DNA from 4 places in the Apilactobacillus sp. EABW-1NA genome. Region 4 is predicted to be linked to each of the others. Evidence: predicted binding sites of a transcription regulator. Region 4 holds the regulator's gene; each other region holds the start of a gene.

Region 1 (3,218 bases), on a different contig from region 4:
AACATAAAAGAACCCCTTAGGTTAGATTTCTCCAACTCAAGGGGTTCAGTTCAAACTGCCAAAACTTGGCAATTCTTTTATATAGATATTATAGGTCGTAACCAACCATGATATTCTTAAAGGCATTTAGGCATCCTTTATCAATGCGTTGGTTTAAAAATCTTTCGTTAGTAATATTTGAGTTATCGAAGTATGAAGAAGACATGTTAACTTCTGGGCATAGTTCAATAAATTTTTTGATCATATTATCGTCAAATGAATGTGGTTGAACATCGATGCTTAAACCAAATTCTTGATGGTAGAAGCACATTACCATTTGTTTTAATAATACCGTCATAGCACGATTTGGAACAGTTGTGATGTCAGCTTCAACTTTTAGGACATCATAGTAACGATCAAACAATTGGTATTGAGCGTTATATCCTTGAACCACGTTAATTCTGGCAACCTTGATGTTTTCCATTGAGTAGCCTGAATCCAGCATGTCTTGTTCACGTTTTGATAATTCATCGCTTTTAATGTATTTGATTGGGTCAGTTCTTAGGATCATTTCCACGTTAGGAATGTCATCCTTAGAAGATGTAACTGGCTTGTAAACCATACTGTTAAATTGGAATGATGTTTCTTTTGACATTGAGGCGTCAATGTTTTGAGCATTGTTATAACGTGCTTGTTCTACCTCTCCGTGGTTCTTAATTACTACGTATACAATCACCGCTAAAGCAATGATGATACCGATAGTAATCGCTAATATCGGATTAGCTACCACACATAAAAGTAAAAATATTAAAACTAACGCTCCTGAACAACCTAATCTCATCTACTAACACTCCAATCATCCTTAAAAAATCATTACAATTCCATTATAATATTTTTTCACTTTATATTACAGAAAAAAATACACAAAAAAAGAGCCATAATGGCTCTTTTTTGAATTAGTTGATAGAAATTGAATGCTTGGATTGTTTTTCAGCTGATTTAGGTACCATGATATCCAAGATACCACCATCATACTTTGCACCAATCTTATCAGTGTCCGCATCAGGCAAGTAGAATGAACGACTGACATCGCTAGATGTTCTTTCGCTTCTAATTAACTTACCTTCTTTGTCTGTTTGTTCCTTATTCAAATCGTGAATAGCGTGGATTGTTAAAGTATCATTTTCATAATTAATTTCAATATCTTCCTTCTTAAATCCAGGTAGTTCAGCCTTTACTTCGAATTCGTCATCATTTTCGATAACATCTGTCTTCATCTTTGAGGAGTTAGCCATGTTTCTGCCTAATCCATCAAAGAAGTTGCTCATTGGATCCATAAAGTCGTTGAATACATTGTTTCTTAGTTCGTTTGCCATAAGATATCCCTCCTATTATTTGAGTTAATTAGTTAATGTCAATTTTGTGTGCTTTTTCATTCTTAACTTCTTGCTTTGGTAATGTAATCTTTAGAATACCGCCATCGTAGTCGGCAGACACATTATCAATATCGATATCAGGTAGGTAGAATGCACGTGCGATATTGCTTGAAGTGCGTTCCTTTCTTAATACCTTACCTTCCTTGTTAGTGTCTTCTTTACTCAAGTCATGTGTAGCATGAATACTTAGAGTATCGTTGTTGTAATCTATATGAATTTCATCCTTCTTGAAACCAGGTAATTCAGAGCTTACTACGTAATTATCTTCGTTTTCAATAACGTCAGTCTTCATTTGATTACCAGCAACTGAATTGAAGAAATTCTTACCAAAGTCACCGAAGAAATCGTTCATTGGATCAAATACATTGAAATCTCTGTTTCTTAATTCGTTAGCCATAATCAAAGCCCCTTTTCATTATTTTATTTTCAATATTTAGTTGGTAGTTATTTATTTCCTATCAACAATTCTTATATTAGTCAGTATTGGTCAAATAGTCAAGAGAAAATTAGCACTTTATTTAATGGAGTGCTAAAAACACGTTATAAACGTTGATATAACAGTATTTATTTTTAATAAAAAATTTAAAAAAGATATAAAAAAAGACGATTCTTTTTCAGAATCGTCTTTTTGATCAAAGTTTTTTATTTAAACATTGCACCGTAAGCCCAACCAATAAATTTACCTTGGTAGTAAGCCTTGTAGTAGTACTTCTTCCAACCGTCTTTCTTAGCACGTTGGGTGATTTGTACTGGGGTGTATGCGTATCCGGTACCGTAGTTGGTAACGTGAATATCAGCGAATCCACTGTTACCAACGTGATTGTAGAAGTTTACCTTTGGGTGCATTCTAACAATCTTAGTAGCATGGTACTTGGAATAAGTCACGTTTGGTACCAAACCATTAGCGTTAATCCAACCTAATACCTTACCGCTTTTTAGAACACGGTAGTAAGTACGACCATTTGAAGTATTCTTGGCCACGGAGTTGATACTAATCTTCTTAGCAGCGTAAGAATTACTCTTATGGACGGCCTTAGTTTTTTTCTTGTATCTGTTATCTCCAGGTACATGGTTATAAATCTTTAGACCAGTACCACCAGCAATTGTCATTGATTTATCAACGGCAGTGTAATCAACATTCTTAACTACGGCCTTTTTCTTTGGCTTAGTGGTAGTTGACGCGGTGTTGGTACTATTACTGTTATTGTTGGTGCTGTTGTTTGTGTCGGTATTGTTGTTATTAGTGTTGGCAGCTTGTTGGTTAGCTTGGCTAGCCGCATTCTTTTGCGCAGCACTTTGTTTCTTGTTTACCTTTTTAGAAGATTGATCACTCTTTGGAGCAGTAATCTTTGGTATAGGAGTAGGATTTGTGGCATCGGCAACGTCACCAATGAACCAGTTAGCATCCTTTGAGGTAAACATACTTGCATCAAGGTTTTTACCTAGTGCATTTGAATGGAATTTATCTGTAAATTGCCATAAGACATGTTCTCTGGCAGGTTCGTTGTTTTGGTATGCGGCTAACCAGTAACCGTCATAGTTAGCAACTGAACTAGCTGCGTTTTGAACCATGAAATTAGCATATGAATAGAATAAAATCTTACGTTGACCAACTAATGGTCTCAATGCCTTCAACCATGCATCGGTTGATTCATTGGTTCCACCAGAAGTAACAGTTTGTGATTCATAGTCATTTACATAAAATCTTGCGCGTGGTGCGCGGCTGTATAGCACTTTGGCTTCATAAGCGGCATCGCTAGGATTTTCGTATTGACTAAATGAGTATACCCCGTATGGGATACC
Region 2 (3,218 bases), on a different contig from region 4:
TGATGGTGGCATCAGAAGTTAGACCAGTATTTTGGGCTAAGTATCCAATGGTGATACCTTTTTTGGTGGTGACTTCACCTTCATCGATTGGTTCATCGCCCAAAATCATTTTCACTAAGGTTGACTTACCAGCACCGTTTCGACCAACCAAGGCAACCTTGCTGTTTTCTTCGATACTCAAGTTAACGCTTGTGAAAAGATCTTGCCCACCAAATCGTTTTGTCATTTTATTTGCTTGTAAAATAATCATAAAATTCACCTCCTAATTTTCTTGTATTATCAGTAATAATGACTATTTTAGCATATAATGACCGATAAATTAAAATGTTCAATCCTTTTTAGTTGATGATAATATTTTCACAAACTTTGTTTTTATGATAAAATACATAAATGTTACGAAAGATTCGGGAGGGAACATTTTGGATATTAAAATTCCTAGGGCAACGGCTAAAAGATTGCCTATGTATTATCGATATCTTAGCGGTTTACACGACGCGAAAATAAAGAGAATATCCTCTAGTACTTTTGCTGAAGCAGTTCAAGTTGATTCAGCAACTATTAGAAGAGATTTATCTTATTTTGGAGCTCTTGGAAAACGTGGATATGGATACGAAGTTGATAATTTATTAGACTTCTTCAAGAAGATTCTAAATCAAGATCACTTAACAAATGTTGCATTAGTCGGTTTAGGTAATTTGGGTCAAGCCTTACTACACTTTAATTTTCACAAAGATAGTAACGTAAGAATCTCAGCTGCCTTTGATATTCATGACGACATGATTAACACTGTTCAAAGTGGTGTACCAGTATACGATGTTAAAGACTTACAAGAACAATTAAGAGATCAACAAATTGAAGTAGTTATTTTTACTGTTCCAGCAACCGTAGTTCAAGACCTATGTGATGAAGCCGTAAAGGGTGGAGCAAAGGGTATCATGAACTTTACTTCAAAACGTTTATCAGTTCCCAAAAATGTAAGAGTGCAAAACGTTGATTTAACTAATGAATTACAAACATTAATTTACTTCATTGAACACTATGAAGGTGAATAAGAAAGATGAGCCGTTGGCCCATCTTTTTTTTGTAGGATTATATCGTGTATCAAGTAAAAATTCTTGCATCTAAAACTAAAAAATAATATATTATTTATAGTGATTAGCACTTATAATAATTGACTGCTAATACTGATAAAAGACATAAAAAACAAAGTGAGGTCAAGCAAAATGTTAAAACCATTGGGTGATCGTGTAATTATTGAAGCACAAGAAGCTAAAGAAGAAACAGTTGGAGGCATTGTGTTAGCAAATAATGCTAAAGAAAAGCCACAAACTGGTAAAGTTGTTGCCGTGGGAAACGGTAGAGTTTTAGACAATGGCCAAACTGTTACACCAGAAGTTAAGAAGGGTGACGAAGTTGTTTACGATAAGTATTCAGGTACTTCTGTAGACTACGATGGTCAAAAATATTTAGTACTAAAAGAAAGCGACATTTTAGCTGTCGTTGAATAATAGATAAAACGGAATTATTAATGAGGTGAATAAGAAATGGCTAAGGAAGTTAAATTCTCAGAAGACGCAAGACGTTCAATGCTAAGAGGTGTTGATAAACTTGCAAACACTGTTAAGACTACATTAGGACCAAAAGGTAGAAACGTTGTTGTTGAACAATCAACAGGTACACCAAACATCACTAACGATGGTGTTACAATCGCTAAGTCAATCGAACTACCAAATCATTTTGAAAACATGGGTGCTAAGTTAGTATCAGAAGTTGCATCAAAGACTGACGACATTGCCGGTGATGGTACTACTACTGCAACTGTATTAACTCAAGCAATCGTAAACGAAGGAATGAAGAATGTTACTGCTGGTGCCAACCCTGTTGGTGTTCGTCGCGGTATCGAAAAGGCAACTGAAGTAGCCGTTGAAAAGCTACACAATATGTCAAATGAAATCAAGAGTAAGAACGACATCGCTCAAATCGCTTCAATTTCAGCTGCTAACCCAGAAGTTGGTGAATTAATCGCCGACGCAATGGAAAAGGTTGGAAACGATGGTGTTATCACTGTTGAAGATTCACGTGGTGTTAACACAACTATGGATGTCGTAGAAGGTATGCAATTTGATCGTGGTTACATGTCACAATACATGGTTACCGACAACGACAAGATGCAAGCTGACTTAGACAACCCATACATCTTAGTTACTGACAAGAAGATTAACAACATTCAAGAAATCCTACCAGTACTACAATCAGTTGTTGAACAAGGTCGTGCACTTCTAATTATTGCCGATGATATTGGTGGTGAAGCACTACCAACATTGGTATTAAACAAGATGCGTGGTACCTTCAACGTTGTTGCTGTTAAGGCTCCTGGTTTTGGTGACCGTCGTAAGGCTCAATTACAAGACATTTCAGTTCTTACAGGTGCTACTTTAATCACTGACGACTTAGGATTAAACCTAAAGGACGTAACCATTGATCAATTAGGTCAAGCAAACAAGGTTAACGTTACCAAGGACGACACTACAATCGTTCAAGGTGCCGGTGACAAGGACCAATTAGCTGCGCGTGTTGCAGAAATCAAGAACCAACTAGAAACTACTACATCAGAATTCGACAAAGAAAAGCTACGTGAACGTTTAGCTAAGCTAGCCGGTGGTGTTGCCGTTATCCGTGTCGGTGCAGCTACTGAAACCGAACTAAAAGAACGTAAGTACAGAATCGAAGATGCATTGAACTCAACTAGAGCCGCTGTTGAAGAAGGTTTCGTTCCAGGTGGTGGAACTGCATTCATCAACATCCTAAAGAATCTGGAAGAAATCCCTGCAGAAGGTGACGAAAAGACTGGTGTAAACATCGTTTTACGTGCTCTAGAAGCTCCAGTTAGACAAATTGCCCACAATGCCGGAATTGATGGTTCAATCGTTGTTGAACATCTAAAGGGTAAGGAAATGGGTATTGGTTTCAATGCCGCTACTGGTGAATATGAAGACATGGTTAAGGCCGGAGTTGTTGACCCAACCAAGGTATCAAGATCAGCTCTTCAAAACGCCGCATCTGTTTCAGCATTACTATTAACTACTGAAGCTGTTGTAGCTAACTTACCAGAAGAAAAGAAAAATCCAATGAACCCTTCAATGGGACCAATGATGTAATAAAAAAGGATTCCTTTGGGAATCCTTTTTTTGTTTAACCTTGTTTTTAATCTGTTACAT
Region 3 (3,218 bases), on a different contig from region 4:
AGAACAAAATTTACCACAATATTTATATTAAAAATATCTTTAGTGGCGTCCCTAATAATAGTAGGTGCATTATTTGGCCATATATCACAACTGTTTAACCTTTTTTATTCTTCAATATGCGTACCGTTATTATTTCTTATCATAGTAAGAGTGAGAAATGGCGAACAGATGTTAATCATTTCTATAGATATGATTATTTTTGCTCAGCTTGCATGTCTAGGAACATTTAATTTTTTAAGCTTCTTTCATCCAAAAATATCAATTATTGATTATTACATTACATCATCTTTATCATTTGTCATTATTCTTTTACTATTTTTTTCAATCATCATAACCATATTTTATTATCGCCACACCCAAACAAACAATCCTAATCTAAATAGTTTTCGAGCTAAATATTTTTTACCTAAGGTTATTTTAGAAATGCTCAAAAATTCCTTTACGGTCATTTCCATTATATATGGTGGAATTAAAATCATGGATGATAATACTAGTTTTACCAATGCTAATATTATCTTAGCTTTTATTTATTGCATTGAACTACCACTAATTATTTTAACAATCATTTCGTGGTATGAATTAGTAAAAATTGGTGAAGAAATAACCGACAAAAAAAGACGCCAATAAAGTGCACTGCACCCCAAAGTTTTTTACAAACTTTGGGGTGTTTTTTGTGTCTAAATATAAATATGAAAGCTGAAATCATGGACTGTCATTATGACTTTAAAGAAGATTTGATTTCTTCAATGAAAATATGGATTGATTATTACAATAATCATCGTATTAAAACAAAACTAGGCGGAAAGTCACCGGTTCAATACCGGAAACTTTCCGCCTAGGAAAAACAATATAATAATGTACAACTTTTGGGTGCACATCAAAAGGCGTCTTTTTGTAGATATAAATATAGATTGAATAAATCGGCTAAGATCTTAGTACCAACCGTGTTGTAACCAAAATGACTTAGCGTTATCCCATGAACCGTAACGGGCAGCAACATATTGATCAGCAACTCTTTCCTGGTTAGCAGCTGAGTAGTCACCGTGTAGCATAGCAGCACCTAGTTGGTACTTACCATAGTATTGACCGTTTGAGGCAGTGTATGAACCACCAGATTCACGGTTAGCAATCCATTCTTTAGCATAACTGCTTGATCCAGTGTAGCTTGAGCTTTGTGATTGGCTGTAATTAGTTGTGCTTTGAGTTTGTGCTTGTTGTTGTGGTTGTGCTACTGATTGTTGGTTAGTAGTACTTTGAGCAGTTGTTGCTGAGGCAACAGTCTTTTGATCAGTAGATACAGTTGCACTTGAAGGTAAAGTTATCTTTTCACCTACATAGATTAAATCTGTGTTAACACGATTGTTAACTGCTCTAAGTGAACTTAATGAAACGTTGTATTTTTGTGATAATCCCCATAGAGTATCACCACTTTGAACAGTCACAGTCTTCTTAACTGATGCTTTAGCTTGTTGTTGTGGTTGTTGTGCAGATGCATTAGCAGTTTGATCTGCGTTGGCATTTGCGCCACCAGCTACAAATAATCCAGCTACTGCGGCAGTAGCAAATAACATTGACTTCATACTATTTAATTTAACGATAATAATTCACTCCTATAAAAATCTATAATTCTGTATTTCTGTATCGTCGAAAGTGTTAATCGATTTGATTAACTGTGATATATACTACATCGTATCCATTACATGACCATATCATGCACGTTAAAAGTTTTGGCTTTTTCGTAACATTGTCGTTACGCTGTAACAATATGACATCAAAAACGCCACATTCCCCGTGGTTAAAGCTTTTTAAACGTTACATACAGCTTAAATTATTCTAAAATTGTTTCTAATTTGGCAAAAAAGTGTGCTAAAAAATTTAAAATAAGCCTTGCAATGCTCAAATGAATCAAAAAATCTATAAAAAAAAGCGTTGAAAGTAAAACTTTCAACGTCTCTTTTTTAATACCAGTTATTGGCAACCCAATGTTGTTTGGCGTTGACCCAAGAACCATATCGATTAGCAACATATTGTTCTGCGACACGTTCTTGATTAGCTGGTGAGTAATCACCATCAAGGTAACTACTATCTAATTGATATCTACCATAGTAACGACCATTTTGAGCCGAGTATGAATTGGTAGATTCATGGAAAGAAATCCATGCCTTTGCTTCGGCATTTGCTTTGTTCCATTCTGATTGAGCATTGTATTGTGATTGATTTTGTTTCTTAGAAGTAGAATGATGTTTGTTTGACTTAGTCGAGTGTTGCTTTTGAACCTTCTTGTCGTCTTTTGCATCATTATTATTATCTGGAACCACGATTTGATCACCAGCTAATAAATCATCATCACTATACTTGCCGTTAGCATGCTCCAAAACAGACATGAAAACATTGTACTTATCTGACAAGTTTTCTAGTGTATCGCCAGACTTCACAGTCACTACTGTATTCGCATTGGTATCTACAGTAGCATTTCGGTAAATAGAAAGTAATCCCGCGAACGAGATTGCGATTACAAAAAATAAAACATGAAATTTATATCTAATAACTGAAACACTCCTATATAAAATTAAAAAATAAAAAATTGCGTTGGTTGTCATTCAACAACGAATGCATATTCTATCCACTTAACATTACACAACCATTACACAAACGTTACATTCATCGTTCGTTTTGTAACATAGTAACATTAATGTAACTTATTGAAATATAAATGAACACAATGACTAATAAATCGGCTTTCTGGTTTTAATAATCGTGTACAATATATAGGCAATTTTTGATCAATTTTCGCAAAAAAATTTCAAATTTTTTTCAAAACTACTCAAATATGTTTCATTTAAAGTGATGTGCAACGTAAAAATCGCAAACAAAAAGCCTACTACAAATCGCTTTATGATAGGCTTTTTAACTTTTTCTTAATAGCATTAAATTATTCTAAACATTAGTTAATCTTTATTATGTTTAATAGCAACTCCTGTGACTGCACTTAGAATTGAGAACACTGGAGACAAGATACTTAGGAATAGGAATGGAGCAAAGTGACTTGCTGGAACACCTAATGTTGCTGAAATAAATGCTCCGGCAACACCCCATGGAATCAAGTAGTTAATTACGGTACCACCATCTTCAATCGCACGACTTAGTGCTACTGGTGCTAATCCAGCTTGGTGGAAGACCTTCTTAAATGCGTTGGCAGGTAGAATTTCTGATAGGAA
Region 4 (3,218 bases):
TTACTACCCAATTATGCGAAAGACAGATTTGACGTAGTTGCCGTTGACTTGGCAGATTACCAATTGGAAAAGATCAGTTCAACTCGAATTAGAAAGAATCTAGATGAAGGTCACATTCAAACAGTGAACCATTTGATGGGCAGACCATTTCAAACTGGTGGCATCGTTGTCCACGGCTTTGCTCGTGGTCGTGAATTAGGATATCCAACCGCCAACATCGAACACGATGAACTACAATGGCTACCAACTATCGGTGTCTACGTAGTTGATGTGTTTATCGGTGATCAAAAATATCATGGGATGGCATCAATTGGGCGAAACGTCACCTTTGGTGATAAGAACCCAATCACAGTGGAAATTAATATTTTAGACTTTAATGACAATATATATGGAGAAGTATTAAAGGTAGATTGGTTATATCGTATTCGCGGTGAAGTCAAGTTTGAAGGGATTGATAAGCTAATTAAGCAACTTCAATCTGATGAAGATTTTACCCGTCAATATTTCGAAAATAACTAGTCTTTTTCTTGACTTATATAGATGGCTTTGGTAAATTAATAATTGTGGTTAGCACTTAACACAGATGACTGCTAAATGTGCTAATCGATAAGGAGTGATCGGGTGTGCTTACTGAAAGAGAAAAAATGATTTTGAAAATCATCGTTAATGATTACACAAAATCAGGTGTTCCTGTTGGTTCAAAGGCATTATCCAGTCAATTACCAATACATGTCAGTTCAGCAACCGTCAGAAATGAAATGGCATTTCTAGAAGAAATTGGTTTAATTACCAAGAATCATTCTTCATCGGGACGTGTTCCATCAATCGAAGGTTATCGCTACTATGTTGATAACTTGTTGAATCCAAATCCAATTGATAATAGTGATATGATGATGATTCAAAACTCACTATCAGGAAGGTTTAGACAAATTGATGAAATCGTTCAACAATCAGCTGACATTCTATCTAACTTAACAAATTACACTGCATTGACTTTAAAGCCGGAACAAGAAACAACTCCCATTTTGGGGAGCTTTCGTTTAGTTCCACTTGGCAATCATAAGGTGATGGCAATTCTAATCACTGATAATGATGAAGTTGTTAACCAGGTTTTCCATATTGATGGTGACTTGGGCGGTGAGAAGTTAGATGCCGTTGTCAGAATGATAAATGACAAGTTAGCAGGGAAGCCTTTAGACGAAGTTATCACTAAGTTGAAGACAGAAATCGTACCTGAAATTCTCAAGTACGTTAAGAACCCTGATAGCTTAGTTCAAACTCTTGATGATGTTTTGATGCAAGCTTCTACTAATCAGTTTTATATCGGTGGTGAATTGAATCTATTGAGTTTTACTGATAATAATGACATCAGTTATCTAAAGCCAATTTACTCATTGTTAAATGATACTGATGATGCTGCGAAGTTCATCAAGAGTTCTGATAATTCGATTTCCGTTCAAATTGGACCGGAATTAAGCAATGATCTATTAAAGGATTACAGTATTATTACTGGTTCCTATGATGTTGGACCATATGGAAAGGGTGTTATCGCCGTTCTAGGTCCAACTAGGATGCCATATTCGAGAGTAATTGGAATCGTTGATGGATTTAGAAATGAATTATCAAAGAAACTGAGAAATTATTATGATAAATATAATCAGTAAAAGGAGGCATTCATTTGGCTAGCAAGAAGGATGATGAAAAAGACCTAGAAAAAGCAACTTCAAAGAAAGAAGCTGCTAAGGACAAAGGCGCCGACAAAAAGAAGGACGCTAAGAAAGATAAAAAGGATTCATTAGAAAAGCAAGTTGAAGAACTTCAACAACAAGTTGAAGATTTCTCTGACAAGTATCTTCGTGCTGAAGCAGAAATGCAAAACATGCAAACACGATTCAAGCGTGAACGTGCAGATATCTACAAGTATGATGGTCAAAAACTAGCAACTAGTATCTTACCTGCAATGGATAACTTGGAACGTGCTTTGGGTGTTGAAGTCTCAGATGATAGTGGAAAGCAATTAAAACAAGGTGTTGAACTTGTTCTAAAGCATTTCAACAAAGCATTATCTGAAAATGGCATTGAAGAAATTGATGTCTTAAACAAACCATTTGACCCAAGCGAGTGTCAAGCGGTTCAAACAGTTCCTGCAGATGATGATCATCCAGCAGACACTGTTGTAGAAATTTTACAAAAAGGCTACAAACTAGCTGATCGTGTTATTCGACCATGCATGGTTGTAGTTGCTCAATAAAAAATAATCAAGGAGATAATAAATTATGGCAAGTAATAAAATTATTGGTATCGATTTAGGTACTACTAACTCAGCTGTTGCTGTTCTTGAAGGTAAAGAACCAAAAATCATTACTAACCCAGAAGGTTCACGTACAACTCCATCTGTTGTTGCATTTAAAGATGGTGAACCACAAGTTGGTGAAGTTGCTAAGCGTCAAATGATCACTAACCCAAACACCATTGCTTCAATTAAGAGTCACATGGGTGAAGAAGGTTACACTGTAGATGTTGATGGTAAGAAGTACACTCCACAACAAATCTCAGCAATGATCCTACAATACATCAAGGGATTCGCTGAAGACTACTTAGGTGACACTGTTAGCGAAGCTGTTATCACTGTTCCTGCATACTTCAATGACTCACAAAGACAAGCAACTAAGGATGCTGGTAAGATTGCTGGTTTAGATGTAAAACGTATCATCAACGAACCAACTGCTGCATCATTAGCTTACGGTCTAGACAAGCAAGACAAAGACGAAAAAGTTCTTGTATATGACCTTGGTGGTGGTACTTTTGATGTTTCCGTTCTTGAATTAGGTGACGGTGTATTCCAAGTACTATCAACTAATGGTGATACTCACTTAGGTGGGGATGACTTTGATAAGAGAGTTATGGACTACCTAGTAGAACAATTTAAGAACGAAAATGGCATCGACTTATCACAAGACAAGATGGCATTACAAAGACTAAAGGATGCTGCTGAAAAGGCTAAGAAGGATCTATCAGGTGTTTCTGAAACTGAAATCAGTCTTCCATTCATCTCATCAGGTGAAAATGGTCCACTTCACTTACAAACTACACTATCACGTGCTAAGTTTAACGAATTAACTTCTGACTTAGTTGACAAGACTAAGGTTGCTTTTGACAATGCTCTAAAGGATGCTGGTCTAAGCACTTCAGATATTGATGAAGTTATCCTAAATGGT

What was found. The regulator HrcA, encoded in region 4, represses chaperone genes, less so after heat shock. The targets are predictions, from matches to a motif close to TTAGCACTCNNNNNNNNNGAGTGCTAA.
Region 1: the regulator HrcA is predicted to act here: its motif matches at 1,922-1,948, upstream of OEZ61_RS07285 (Hsp20/alpha crystallin family protein).
Region 2: the regulator HrcA is predicted to act here: its motif matches at 1,156-1,182, upstream of groES (co-chaperone GroES).
Region 3: the regulator HrcA is predicted to act here: its motif matches at 1,844-1,870, upstream of OEZ61_RS00210 (LysM domain-containing protein).

What each region holds. Positions count from the first base shown of each region.
Region 1 covers NZ_JAPDKO010000030.1:10,311-13,528, reverse strand. Annotated here, with positions in the region: gene OEZ61_RS07295 (hypothetical protein) at 89-769, opposite strand; gene OEZ61_RS07290 (Hsp20/alpha crystallin family protein) at 936-1,355, opposite strand; gene OEZ61_RS07285 (Hsp20/alpha crystallin family protein) at 1,384-1,812, opposite strand; gene OEZ61_RS07280 (GH25 family lysozyme) at 2,058-3,218, opposite strand, start outside.
Region 2 covers NZ_JAPDKO010000005.1:48,401-51,618, forward strand. Annotated here, with positions in the region: gene OEZ61_RS02520 (ABC-F family ATP-binding cassette domain-containing protein) at 1-250, opposite strand, end outside; gene OEZ61_RS02525 (redox-sensing transcriptional repressor Rex) at 417-1,052, shown strand; gene groES (co-chaperone GroES) at 1,224-1,508, shown strand; gene groL (chaperonin GroEL) at 1,545-3,158, shown strand.
Region 3 covers NZ_JAPDKO010000001.1:124,784-128,001, forward strand. Annotated here, with positions in the region: gene OEZ61_RS00200 (hypothetical protein) at 190-627, shown strand; partial or broken gene OEZ61_RS00205 (IS3 family transposase) at 690-839, shown strand; gene OEZ61_RS00210 (LysM domain-containing protein) at 933-1,580, opposite strand; gene OEZ61_RS00215 (LysM peptidoglycan-binding domain-containing protein) at 1,959-2,441, opposite strand; gene nhaC (Na+/H+ antiporter NhaC) at 2,949-3,218, opposite strand, start outside.
Region 4 covers NZ_JAPDKO010000003.1:22,138-25,355, forward strand. Annotated here, with positions in the region: gene ribF (riboflavin biosynthesis protein RibF) at 1-519, shown strand, start outside; gene hrcA (heat-inducible transcriptional repressor HrcA) at 624-1,664, shown strand; gene grpE (nucleotide exchange factor GrpE) at 1,679-2,251, shown strand; gene dnaK (molecular chaperone DnaK) at 2,277-3,218, shown strand, end outside.